3 regions of the Streptomyces sp. SAS_270 genome follow, and region 2 is predicted to be linked to each of the others. Evidence: riboswitches for the same ligand, from Rfam matches in the RefSeq annotation. Region 2 holds a riboswitch; each other region holds the start of a gene.
The links. A riboswitch is a leader RNA that binds a small molecule or an ion and turns the genes downstream of it on or off. The one in region 2 is predicted to bind cyclic di-AMP.

Region 1: linked by a shared signal. The riboswitch ahead of ACN6LB_RS23510 (NlpC/P60 family protein) and the one ahead of ACN6LB_RS20150 (M23 family metallopeptidase) in region 2 are both predicted to bind cyclic di-AMP.
Region 3: linked by a shared signal. The riboswitch ahead of ACN6LB_RS16460 (transglycosylase family protein) and the one ahead of ACN6LB_RS20150 (M23 family metallopeptidase) in region 2 are both predicted to bind cyclic di-AMP.

Annotation. Positions count from the first base shown of each region.
Region 1 is NZ_JBMNDS010000036.1:45,642-50,093, reverse strand. It holds gene ACN6LB_RS23515 (tellurite resistance/C4-dicarboxylate transporter family protein) at 1-670, opposite strand, end outside; gene ACN6LB_RS23510 (NlpC/P60 family protein) at 793-1,986, opposite strand; cyclic di-AMP (ydaO/yuaA leader) riboswitch at 1,995-2,165, opposite strand; gene pcrA (DNA helicase PcrA) at 2,531-4,452, shown strand, end outside.
Region 2 is NZ_JBMNDS010000028.1:8,286-12,737, reverse strand. It holds gene ACN6LB_RS20155 (alpha-galactosidase) at 1-927, shown strand, start outside; cyclic di-AMP (ydaO/yuaA leader) riboswitch at 1,230-1,387, shown strand; gene ACN6LB_RS20150 (M23 family metallopeptidase) at 1,390-2,310, shown strand; gene ACN6LB_RS20145 (exo-rhamnogalacturonan lyase family protein) at 2,507-4,452, shown strand, end outside.
Region 3 is NZ_JBMNDS010000020.1:104,836-109,287, reverse strand. It holds gene ACN6LB_RS16465 (transglycosylase family protein) at 151-1,221, shown strand; cyclic di-AMP (ydaO/yuaA leader) riboswitch at 1,451-1,616, shown strand; gene ACN6LB_RS16460 (transglycosylase family protein) at 1,620-2,324, shown strand; gene eno (phosphopyruvate hydratase) at 2,634-3,914, shown strand; gene ACN6LB_RS16450 (FtsB family cell division protein) at 4,019-4,452, shown strand, end outside.

The DNA.
Region 1 (4,452 bases), on a different contig from region 2:
CGTCGTCGTTCCACAGGTACTGGTTCGCGTGGTGCGCGGTCACGAGCTTCGCCCCGGCCAGCGCCGAGATGGCGAGCGCACCGCCCGCCACCCACTGGTCCCCGGCCCCGGTGGCCACCTGCCGGATGTCGAAGCGGAGCAACGCCACCCCGTAGAGGACGATCCCGAGCCAGAACAGCGCCAGCGCGGCATGCGCGAGCCACTCCACGCCCACCAGCGCGGCCAGCACGGAGCCCAGCACGGCGAGCCCCTGGGTGGCCACACAGCCGAGGAACACCGCTCCGGGCATACGGCGCCCCCAGTGCCGTACGACCACGATCAGCAGCCCCGGCCAGAGCAGGGCCGCCAGCGCGAGCAGCGCCTCGGCGAGACCCAGCCACCCGAGGGCGGACAGCCGGGTGCCGAGCACGGTGGTCGCGGCGATGGCGGTGAGTGCGCCCGGCGTGCACGCCTCCGCCACCCAGCGCGCCCGGTCCCGTACGAGCCGCACCCCGAAGTCCGCGGCGAGCGCGAGCCATGCGATGACCGCCAGGACCAGGGCGATACGGGACAGGGTCTCGTAGCCGGTCAGGGACAGCCCGACGGAGACGATGCCGGTGGCCATGACGGCGGCCCCGGCGGCGGGCGGACGCTCCGCCCACCACGCGCGGAGCTGGGAGATGCCTGACATGCGCCCGATGCTAGGGATCTTCGCGCGGCTTGCCGTGCTGCACGCGCGCGTGGAGGACGAAAAACGCATACGGCACGAAAAAGGGGGTCCACGCGCGCGTGGACCCCCTCCCTACGGTGCGTTCACGCCGGTCGCACCACGCTGTGGATGATCGAGGAGCCGGCGTAGTAGACGGACTCCTCGCGGACGTACGAGCCCGGCTTCGGGGCGTGGATCATCATGCCGTTGCCTATGTAGAGGCCGACGTGGCTGATGTCGTCGTAGAAGAAGATCAGGTCGCCGGGTTGTGCGTTGGAGAGGGAGACCGTCGTGCCCGCGTTGACCTGGTCGTAGGTGGTGCGCGGGAGGTCGACGCCGGCCGCCTTCCAGGCGGCCTGGGTGAGCCCGGAGCAGTCGTACGAGTCGGGGCCGGTGGCGCCCCACACATACGGCTTGCCGACCTGGGCGCGGGCGAAGGCGAGCGCCTTGGCGGCCTTCGTGGCGTACGAGGAGTCGCCGGTGGAGGTGCCGGTGCCTGTGCCCGTGCTTCCCGAACTCGAGGAGTCCGAGGTGCCGGAGCCGGACTGCTGCTGAGCGGCTGCCTCCGCCTCCTGGCGCTGCTTCGCCTCGGCGGCCTGCTGGGCCGCCAGCTCCGCCGCCTTGCGCCGGGCCTCTGCTTCCTTCTTCTTCTCGATCGCCGCGAGCCGCGCCTTCTCCTCGGCGGTCAGCTTCGAGAGCATCTCGCGCGCCTCGGAGAGCTTCTTCTGGACGTCGGCCTTCGACGACTTCAGCGACTTCTGCGACTCGGTCAGCGTCTCCAGGCTCTTGGAGGCCTCCTGGCGCTTCTTCGCCGTCTCGGACTGCTCGGTGACGTAGTCGTCGACGGCGGTCTTCTGACGGCTGGTCAGCCGGCTCATCAGCTGGGTCTGGTCGAAGTAGTCCTGCGGGTCGTCGGCCAGCAGCAGGGTCGCGGTGCCGGGGGCGGCGGCGCCGGTCCGGTATTGCGCGGCGGCGAACGAACCCAGCTCCTCGCGCGCGGAGTTGAGCTTGTCGGTGCGCTGGGCGACGTCGTCGAGAAGGGTGTCGACCTGCTTGCGCTGCTTGGTGGTCTTCTCCTTGGCGGTGTTGTACTTCTCGGTCGCCGTCTCCGCCTGGTGGTAGAGGTCGTCGACCTTCTTCTGCACTTCTTCGAGGCTCGGCCTGGGCTCGGCCGAGGGTGCGGCGTTCGCCGTCTGGGAGAGCAGGGCCACGGAGGTGAGGGCCGCTGTTGCCAGGGCGGGAGTCCGCATGCCCGCTACGCGCGTTGCAGCAGGACGCGGCTTTTTGTGCGACGCCAAGGGAGGCGACTCCTTCCGTCATCCGCCTACCGGGTTAGCTGTCGGGTTCGGGCGGGTGCTCCGGAAGGTTTGCCCTACGGTCCTTGCCCCGAAAGGCGGTTGGACCGATTCACCCCAGGTTCGGTGGGTCCCCGGTTCCGGCTGCCGCGTGGGCACACCGAATTCGGCGGAGGCCGCACGGCCCGGCGACGTTCGCCGGAGAGGGTCGAGCGGTCTGCCCGGCACGCTAGCCAACTCGTGTGGTCCCTGTGAAGGTTGATGTTCGATATGCCCGATACATTTTCGTGACCTTGGCCTCAACCGCCGCTTCCGTGACCGTCCGTGGTGACTTGTGACCCCATGCAGTGGTCTTCAAGGGGCATTCCCGCCCGGCCGGTGGCTGACCGTAACCGTACGGCTCTTGATCGTCCTGGACGATTCCTGACGGCGAAGGAGTGCCGAGTGGCCGGTTCTGGAAGATCATCGGCTTCCGGGGCCCTCGCGGGACAGGGAAATCCCGGGGCGGCGGTCTGTTGTCAGTGCGGCGGCCTAGACTCGGAGAGCGATGAGCAGCCTCTTTGACGACAGCTTCCTGGCGGACCTCAAGCCCTCAGGGGCTCACGAGGAAGAGCCCCCGCCGCCGCCCGAGGACGGGGCGGCCGAGCCGCTTCCGGACGACCTGTTCGGCGGCCGTTTCGACGTGCCCCCGGACCGCGACGCCTACTACCGCGACGGAGCCCCGCGCCCCGCCGTGGAGGCGGCCGCGCTCCTGGACGGGCTGAACGAGAACCAGCGGGCGGCCGTGGTGCACTCCGGCGCCCCCCTGCTCATCGTGGCCGGCGCCGGCTCCGGCAAGACCCGGGTGCTCACGCACCGGATCGCCTATCTGCTGGCCGAGCGCCATGTGCACCCCGGGCAGATCCTCGCGATCACCTTCACCAACAAGGCCGCGGGCGAGATGAAGGAGCGCGTCGAGCAGCTGGTCGGCCCGCGCGCCAACGCGATGTGGGTCATGACCTTCCACAGCGCGTGCGTGCGCATCCTGCGCCGCGAGTCGAAGCGGCTCGGCTTCACGTCGTCGTTCTCGATCTACGACGCCGCCGACAGCAAGCGTCTGATGGCCCTGGTCTGCCGCGACCTGGACCTCGACCCGAAGCGCTTCCCGCCGAAGTCGTTCAGCGCCAAGATCTCCAACCTGAAGAACGAGCTGATCGACGAGGAGGACTTCGCCGCCCAGGCCTCCGACGGCTTCGAGAAGACCCTCGCCCAGGCATACGTGCTCTACCAGTCGCGGCTGCGCGAGGCGAACGCGCTGGACTTCGACGACCTGATCATGACGACGGTCAACCTGCTCCGCGCCTTCCCGGACGTCGCCGAGCACTACCGCCGCCGCTTCCGCCACGTCATGGTCGACGAGTACCAGGACACCAACCACGCGCAGTACGCCCTCGTGCGCGAGCTGGTCGGCACCTCCGCGCACCCCGTCGACGTACCCCCGAGCGAGGACGACCTCGGCCCCGCCGAGCTGTGCGTCGTGGGCGACGCCGACCAGTCGATCTACGCCTTCCGCGGCGCGACCATCCGCAACATCCTCCAGTTCGAGGAGGACTACACGGACGCGACGACGATCCTGCTCGAACAGAACTACCGCTCCACGCAGACCATCCTGACCGCCGCCAACGCCGTCATCGAGCGCAACGAGTCGCGTCGCCCGAAGAACCTGTGGACGAACGCGGGCGCGGGCTCGAACATCACCGGCTACGTCGCCGACACCGAGCACGACGAGGCGCAGTTCGTCGCCGACGAGATAGACCGTCTGACGGACGCGGGCGAGGCGAAGGCCGGAGACGTCGCCGTCTTCTACCGTACGAACGCCCAGTCCCGTGTCTTCGAAGAGGTCTTCATCCGCGTCGGCCTGCCCTACAAGGTCGTCGGCGGTGTCCGCTTCTACGAGCGCAAGGAGGTCCGCGACGTCCTCGCGTACCTGCGCGTGCTGTCGAACCCGGAGGACTCGGTACCGCTGCGCCGGATCCTCAACGTTCCCAAGCGGGGCATCGGCGACCGCGCCGAGGCCATGATCGACGCGCTGTCGCAGCGCGAGAAGATTAGCTTCCCGCAGGCCCTGCGCCGAGTCGACGAGGCGTACGGCATGGCCGCCCGCTCCACGAACGCCGTCAAGCGGTTCAACACGCTGATGGAGGACCTCCACACGATCGCCGAGTCGGGCGCCGGACCGGCGACCGTCCTGGAGGCCGTACTCGAACGCACCGGCTACCTCGCCGAGTTGCAGGCCTCGACGGATCCGCAGGACGAGACGCGCATCGAGAACCTTCAGGAACTCGCCGCCGTGGCGCTGGAGTTCGAGCAGGAGTCCGGTGAGGGCGAGGCCGCGGGCAGCCTCTCCGACTTCCTGGAGCGGGTCGCGCTCGTCGCCGACTCCGACCAGATCCCGGACGAGGAGGACGGCAACGGAGTCATCACCCTGAT
Region 2 (4,452 bases):
ATGGTCAATCCGGACAGCGAGCTCTACCGGCAGCACCCTGACTGGGTGCAGTTCCAGCCCGGACGAAACAGGACTGAGTACCGCAATCAGCTCGTACTGAACCTCGCGCGCCCGGACGTCCAGGAGTACCTGTGGGAGCAGCTCCACAGCATGCTCTCCAGCGCCCCGATCGACTACGTGAAGTGGGACTTCAACCGCTGCTTCACGGATGCCGGCTGGCCCGGCGACCCCTACCCGCAGCGGCTGTGGGTCGACCACGTGCAGGCCCTGTACGCCCTGCTGGACCGGCTGCGGGCCGCCCACCCCGGGGTCGCCTTCGAGTCCTGCTCGGGCGGCGGCGGCCGGATCGACCTCGGCATCATGGCCCGCACGGACCAGGTGTGGACCTCGGACAACACCGACCCGCTCGACCGGCTCGCCATCCAGCACGGCTTCAGTCAGATCCACCCCTCCCGGGTCATGGCCGCCTGGGTCACGGACAGCCCGAACACCCAGCTCAACGGGCGTGTCAGCACTCTGCGCTTCCGGTTCGTGAGCGCCATGGCCGGGGTACTGGGTGTCGGCGGCGATCTGACCGAGTGGAGCGAGGAGGAGCTCGACGAGGCGCGGCAGTGGGTGGAGCTCTACAAGGAGATCCGGCCCGTCGTGCAGCGTGGGGACCTCTACCGGTTGCGGCCCCCGGAGGGCGGGCTCAGCGCGGTGCAGTACGTCCACGGTGACGAGGTCGTCGTCCTCGCCTGGCTCCAGGCTCAGCGTCACGGTGAGCCCGTCGCCCCGCTGAGACTGCGCGGACTTGGCCCTGAAGACGCGTACGAATGCCGCGAAACCGGCGAAGTGCACCGTGGTGCGGTGCTGCTTCATCACGGGCTGCGCACAAAGCTGCGCGGTGACCTTGATGCGACGGTTATTCGACTGCGTCGCAAGTGACTGTTCTGTCCGAATTAGAGCCTTCGTTACAACTAGCCCTGGAATAGGGCTACCTGGGCTTGCGTGGCGTGAGCAGCGTCATAGTGGTAACGGTGAGTCGTGGTCATGCTCACGTAATTTCCCTTTGTTTTCAGTGGATTCAAAGAATGCCGGAGATCCTTATCCACGCAGCGTCACCGGGTTTGTCCACAAGGATCAAGAAAGCGGTGTTCACAGGAATCGCAATGCTTGTCCCGCTGCGCTCGTTTCGCTTACGTTCGCCACCAATCCGGACGGACGCCCAATCCTGCCGCCGCCCGGAATCCGCACACTCACCCGTCACGGCAGGAGCGGGGGACCCACAGGTAGAACGCCTGTTCCGGTCTCCGGAACGGCTAGGGGTAAAGCCGCGCGAGAGCGCGGCCGGGCATCTCCAGTCCGCACCCGACAGCTCACCTCGCAGGCGCCGGAGAGGAAAACGCCATGCCCGCGAAGGGTAAGCATCGCCGTCCCAAGTCCCAGCGTTTCACCCGCTCCATCGCAGTCGCCGGAACCGGTGGCGCCGCGCTCGCGCTGCCGCTGATGGGGGCCACGGGTGCGCACGCCGCCACCCCCGCCGCCGCTGTTTCGACGGTTCCCGAGAAGACCGCCGAGAACGTCGCGCAGAACGTCTCGGAGAAGACCATCACCGCCGCTCCGGCCGCCGCCCAGAAGTCGGGCACGAGGACCTACGCGGTGCGGGCCGGTGACTACCTCTCGAAGATCGCCGACGACCAGAACGTCACCGGCGGCTGGAAGAAGCTCTACTCCGACAACCGCGCGGCTGTCGGCAGCGACCCCTCGCTGATCCACCCGGGCCTGAAGCTGACGATCGGCAAGAAGGCCGCGACCGCGGCAACCCAGTCGTCCGGCAAGAGCACGCAGACGACCGAGTCGAAGGCCGCGCCGACGACCGAGTCCAAGACGACTCAGTCCGCCGACACGGCCAGCAGCTCCGGCTACGGCCTGCCCGTCTCCGGCGCCACCGTCGGCACCGGCTACAAGGTCGCCGGCAGCATGTGGTCCAGCGGCTACCACACGGGTGTGGACTTCGTGGTCCCGACCGGTACCACCATCAAGGCCATCGCCGCGGGCACCGTCGTCTCGGCCGCCTACGACGGCGCATACGGCAACGAGGTCGTCATCCAGCACGCCGACGGCCAGTACAGCCAGTACGCCCACATGTCGCAGCTCTCCGTCTCGGCGGGCCAGACCGTGACCGAGGGCCAGCAGCTCGGCCTCTCGGGCGCGACCGGCAACGTCACCGGGCCGCACCTGCACTTCGAGATCCGCACCACGCCGAACTACGGCTCGGACGTGGACCCCGTGGCGTATCTGCGCTCGCACGGCGTGGCCGTCGGCTGACGCCCGCCTGCTCCTCGCCTCCGAAGGCCGGACCCCACGATCCCCGGGGCCCGGCCTTCGGTGTGCGCGGCTCCATGTGCGGTTCATGATCGCCACATTGCGGTCTTGTGGCACGACCGCACGAGGTATCGACAGGCGTGCGACAGTGACGCCACAGTGATCTCCGCAAGCGCTTTCTATGCTTACGGAGGTCCCCGTGCCCGGCGTCCAGCGACGCACTGTCATCAAGGGCGCCGCAACCGCGGCCGCCACCGCCCCGTTCTCCTGGGCCCTGTCCCGCAGCGCCTCCGCCGCCGACGATGCGGGCGGTGACACCGAACTGCACTGGCTGGAGGGCTCCGCGCCCGCCGCCCACGCCGGGACCACCTGGGGTGTGCCCTGGGCCCGCGGCACCCATCAGCCCGACCGGACGTTCCGGCTCAGCACCGCCTCCGGCGACGACGTCCCCGTGCAGAGCTGGGTCACCGGCCACTGGCCCGACGGCTCGGTGAAGTGGACCGCCCACGCGATCGCGCCCGGCGCCGCCAAGGCCGACACGTACCGGCTGGCCGCGGGCGCCCCCGCCCTCCCCGCCCGGAAGGTCACCGTCACGCGGACCGGCGACCGTATCGAGGTGTCGACCGGTGTCATCACGGCCGTGTTCGGCGCAAAGGGCTCCGACACCGTCGTCCGCAGCGTCCGGCGCGGCTCGGCGGAGATCGCCCGCGACGGACGGCTGGTCGCCCTGCGCCAGGGCTCGCTCCGTGACGGCGTCGCGACCGAGGACTTCACCGGGCGCATCGAGAAGACCGAGGTCGAACAGGACGGGCCGGTCCGCGCCGTCGTACGCGTCGAAGGCCGCCACCGGCACGGCAACCGCGGCTGGCTGCCCTTCGTGCTGCGCTTCTCCTTCCACGCCGGGGCCGAGTCGTTCCGGCTGGTGCACACCTTCGTCTGGGACGGCAAGCAGGAGCCCGGCAAGGACGACGGGGACTTCCTGCGCGGGCTCGGCGTCCGCTTCACGGTGCCGCTGAGCGATGCCGCGTACGACCGCCATGTGCGCCTCGCCGACTCGGCGGGCGGGCTCTTCAGCGAGGCCGTCCAGGGCATCACCGGGCTGCGCCGTGACCCCGGAGAGGCTGCGCGGACCGCGCAGATCGCGGGCGAGAAGCTGCCCGACACCTCGACCTGGGACACCCGCGTGTCGAGCCGCCTCGCCTACATCCCGCAGTGGGGCGACTTCACGCTCACCCAGCCCACGGCCGACGGCTATGCGATCCGCAAGCGCACCAAGGCCGGGCACGGCTGGATCCAGGCCGCGGCCGGACGCCGGGCCGGTGGCTTCGGCTACGTCGGTGGCGCGAGCGGCGGACTCTCCTTCGGCCTGCGTGACTTCTGGCAGCGCCACCCCACACAGCTCGACATCCGCGGCGCCGCCTCGGACGCCGCCGAGGTCACCCTCTGGCTCTACTCGCCGGAAGCGCCCCCGCTCGACCTGCGCTTCTACCACGACGGCCTGGGCCAGGACACGTACGAGAAGCAGTCCGAGGGCCTGGAGATCACCTACGAGGACTACGAGCCGGGCTTCGGCACGCCCTACGGCATCGCCCGCACCAGCGAGTTGACGTTCTGGGCCCTCGAAAAGACGCCGGGCGCCGCCGACCTGGCCGCCCAGGCCGCCGCCGTCGCGACCCCGCCGCTGCTGACCGCGAGCCCCGAACGCCTGCACTCCGCCCGGATCTTCGGCGACTGGGCGCCGGTCGACCGCTCGATCGCACCTCGCAAGGTCATCGAGGACCACCTCGACGACCTCTTCGCCTACTACCGCGACCAGCGTGAGGAACGCCGCTGGTACGGCTTCCTCGACTACGGCGACGTCCAGCACACCTACGACAACGACCGGCACGTCTGGCGCTACGACGTCGGCGGCTTCGCCTGGGACAACTCCGAACTGGGCACCGACCTCTGGCTCTGGTACCACTTCCTGCGCACCGGATCGGCGGAGGTCTTCCGCTTCGCGGAGGCGATGACCCGGCACACCGGTGAGGTCGATGTCTACCACCTCGGCAAGTGGGCGGGCCTCGGCACCCGGCACGGCGTGCAGCACTCCGCGGACAGCGCCAAACAGGTCCGCATCTCCACCGCGGCCAACCGCCGCTTCTA
Region 3 (4,452 bases), on a different contig from region 2:
CAGGTAAACCTGACACTCCCTCAACTCTGTGATCTTCACGTGATCTACGCTGCATCGACTTGTGACAAGCGTTCGAGTGCGGATACGTTCACTCGTCAACGCGGCCCACCAGCCGCGGTAGTTATCTGCTGTCACGCGAAAGGCTTCCGCATGCTCTCCGGGAACGGCCGTCACCGTCGACCCCGTCAGGCTCCGGCTCTCATCGTCGCGGCAGGAGTGACCGGATCGGCGATCGCCATCCCGTTGCTCGGTGCCACCGGTGCGCACGCGGCCGACGGGACCACATGGGATCGGGTCGCAGAATGCGAGAGCGGCGGGTCCTGGAGCGCCAACGACGGCAACGGGTACTACGGCGGACTCCAGCTGACCCAGGAGAACTGGCAGAAGTACGGCGGCCTCACCTACGCGCCGACCGCCGACCAGGCCAGCCGTTCGCAGCAGATAGCCGTGGCCGAGAAGGTCCTCGACGACCAGGGGCTCGTCGCCTGGCCCACCTGTGGCCCGCTCTCCGGGCTCAGCAAGAACTCGGGCTCGATCGACGTCGACACGGGCGTGGCGGGCGACTCGGCCGGCTCCTCCGGCTCGTCGAGTTCATCGGGTTCGTCTGATTCCTCGGATACTTCGGATTCGTCTGGTTCATCCGATTCCGGCACCGACTCCTCGGGCCTCTCCGACTCCTCGTCCGACACGTCGTCCGACGCGCCCTCGGGCGAGACCCGGAACTCGACCAAGGCCGACACGTCCGACGGCGACTCCGGTGACTCCGGTGACTCCAGCGACGCTCAGGATTCCGACAGCGCGACCACAGGGTCGACAAAGAGCGACGAGTCGGACAAGTCCGGCCAGAACGCCGACTCTTCGGACGGCTCCTCCGGGACCGCGACATCCGAATCCGGCTCCGGGCGCCACCGCGGCGACAGTGCCGGCGAAGAGGCCGAGGGGAGCACCGGCGAGGGTGCGGCCGACCGCGCCTCCGGCAGCCGCGGTGACGACACCTCCGGCCGTCACGCCTCACGCGGCTCCGGCGCCGCACGCGGCGCGACGGACGGCTCGTACGTCGTCCGCACCGGGGACAGTCTCTGGTCCATCGCCGACTCCCTTGACCTGAAGGGCGGATGGTCCGGTTTGTACTCCGCGAACGAGCAGGCGCTCGGCACCGACCCGGACCTCATCCTCCCCGGTCAGAAGCTTGAGCTGGACAGTGCCGAAGCCGCCCGGTAGGTAGCCGACCAACTGGCCGTCATCTGGCGAATCGGGCTAAATCCAGCGGTAGTTCAGGTCATGATTCGAGATGGAATGTCCGGTTTGGTGAGAGTGAGACATGAGTCTCAGTAGCCCTGATCGTCTTTGAAATTCCGGCGATCGCATGTCTACGGTCGTGACCGCTCGCCACAGCGGGCACCGACGGTCGCAACGCCGAATCCTGCCAACGGCCGTACGGGAACAGTCGTCGCGTCAAGCGCCGTAGGCAGGAGCGGGGGACCCAGGTAAGTGCCGGACCCGGTGATCGTTGCCGGACCGGCTTGGGGTGAAGCCGCGCACCACTGGTGCGCGGCCGGGCAACTCAACCGGCCCGAACCCGACAGCTCACCTCGCAGGCGTCGGTGAGGGGATCTCTCATGCTGTTTTCCAGCAAGGGCAAGCACCGCCGCCCGTCCAAGGCCACCCGTGTCGCCACGCTCGCCGGTGTCACCGGCGTCGCCATCGCCGCTCCGCTGATGGCCTCCGGCACCGCCTCCGCCGCCACCGCCTCCGAGTGGGACGCCGTCGCCTCGTGCGAGTCCGGCGGCAACTGGTCGATCAACACCGGCAACGGTTACTACGGCGGCCTCCAGTTCTCCTCGTCCACGTGGGCCGCGTACGGCGGCACCGCGTACGCCTCCTCCGCCGACCAGGCCTCCAAGTCCGAGCAGATAGCGGTCGCCGAGAAGGTTCTCGCCTCGCAGGGCAAGGGCGCCTGGCCGAGCTGTGGCGTGGGCCTGTCGGGTGCGTCGACCGGCGGCGGTTCCACCTCGTCGGACACGGGCTCCGGCTCCAGCTCGCAGAGCACCACCCAGCCGCAGCAGCAGAGCACCACGACGAGCGAGCAGCACGCCTCCCGCTCGCAGGAGCGCCCCGCCGCCAAGAAGACCGTCCAGACCCCGACCGGCAAGAAGGTCAAGAAGGGTGACGGCGAGTACAAGGTGAAGAAGGGCGACAGCCTCAGCTCGATCGCCGAGAAGAAGCACGTCAAGGGTGGCTGGCAGAAGCTGTTCAAGCTGAACCAGGACATCATCGACGACGCCGACTTCATCTACCCCGGTCAGCAGCTTCACCTCAGCTGAACCACAGCCTCCTCCCATACGTGGCCTTCATAGTGGAGGCCACGTGAGGGGCACCCCCCCGTCCCCACGGGCTCCCCGCTCCGGTGCGTGTTCCCCCGTACGCACCGGAGCGGGGTTTTTTCTTGGCCCGCTTCGCGGCTCTCCTCGCCCTCTTCATTCCTTTTTTGTTCCGTTCTGGAACAATGTTTACCCTGAGTTCTGCTCAAGGAGTGGTCGACCGGCTGGCCGATCGCCCTGGGCCGGTTAGGCTCATCTCGCGGGACTGCCGAAGTCCTGTGTACCCGCGTCACATCCCAGAAGGAGATGCTCGTGCCGTCCATCGACGTCGTCGTAGCCCGGGAAATCCTCGACTCGCGAGGCAACCCCACCGTCGAGGTCGAGGTCGGCCTCGACGACGGCAGCACCGGCCGTGCGGCCGTCCCGTCCGGCGCCTCCACGGGCGCCTTCGAGGCCATCGAGCTCCGCGACGGTGACCCGAACCGCTACCAGGGCAAGGGTGTCGAGAAGGCCGTCCTCGCGGTCATCGAGCAGATCGGCCCGGAGCTCGTCGGCTACGACGCCACCGAGCAGCGCCTGATCGACCAGGCGATGTTCGACCTGGACGCCACCGACAACAAGGGCTCGCTCGGCGCCAACGCCATCCTCGGCGTCTCCCTCGCCGTCGCCCACGCCGCCTCCGAGGCCAGCGACCTCCCCCTCTTCCGCTACCTGGGCGGCCCGAACGCGCACCTGCTGCCCGTTCCGATGATGAACATCCTGAACGGCGGGTCGCACGCCGACTCGAACGTGGACATCCAGGAGTTCATGATCGCCCCGATCGGCGCGGAGTCCTTCTCCGAGGCCCTGCGCTGGGGCGCCGAGGTCTACCACACCCTCAAGAAGGTCCTGAAGACCAAGGGTCTGTCGACCGGCCTGGGCGACGAGGGCGGCTTCGCCCCGAACCTGGAGTCCAACCGCGCCGCGCTCGACCTCATCGTCGAGGCCATCAAGCAGGCCGGTTACATCCCGGGCGAGCAGATCGCGCTCGCGCTCGACGTCGCCGCGTCCGAGTTCTACAAGGACGGCAAGTACGAGTTCGAGGGCAAGTCCCGCTCGGCCGCCGAGATGACCGAGTACTACGAGGAGCTCGTCTCCGCGTACCCGCTGGTCTCCATCGAGGACCCGCTGTACGAGGACGACTGGGCCGGCTGGAACACCATCACCGCGAAGATCGGTGACAAGGTCCAGATCGTCGGCGACGACCTCTTCGTCACCAACCCGGAGCGCCTCGCCCGCGGCATCGAGGAGGGCTCCGCCAACGCCCTTCTCGTCAAGGTCAACCAGATCGGTTCGCTGACCGAGACCCTGGACGCCGTCGAGATGGCCCAGCGCAACGGCTTCAAGTGCATGATGTCCCACCGCTCCGGCGAGACCGAGGACGTCACCATCGCCGACCTCGCCGTCGCGGTGAACTGCGGCCAGATCAAGACCGGTGCCCCGGCCCGCTCGGACCGCGTCGCCAAGTACAACCAGCTGCTGCGCATCGAGGAGATCCTCGACGACGCCGCGGTGTACGCCGGCCGCAGCGCCTTCCCCCGCTTCAAGGGCTGACCGTAGCCTCGTAGGAAGCGTCGTACGTACGTCCCCGTACTCGGTCCCGTACCGTGTGCGGGGACGTACGCGCGTGTGAAACGGGACGAACGGGAGGCGGGACGATGGCCGTGAAGGACCGGGACCGGTTCTCCACCGCGACCAGGCTGCGGGTGCTCGGCGAGCAGACGGCGGCCCGTGTCTACCGCTCCCAGACCAAGCGCCAGGCCCGCCGCTCCCGGCTGACGGGCCGGGCCGCGCTCCTCGCCCTCGTCCTGTGCACGCTCATCGTCGCGCTCGCGTACCCGATAAGGCAGTACGTCTCCCAGCGCGCCGAGATCGCCGACCAGCAGCGGGAGCAGCAGCAGGCCCGGCAGCGGGTCGAGCAGCTGCGCGACCTCAAGGCGCGCTGGCAGGACGACGCGTACGCGGAGCAGCAGATCCGGCAGCGGCTGCACTACGTCATGCCGGGCGAGACCGGTTACATCGTGATCGACCCGGACGCGGCGAAGCAGTCCCGCGCGGAGAAGGGGGCGGCCGACCGCCCCTGGTACTCGAA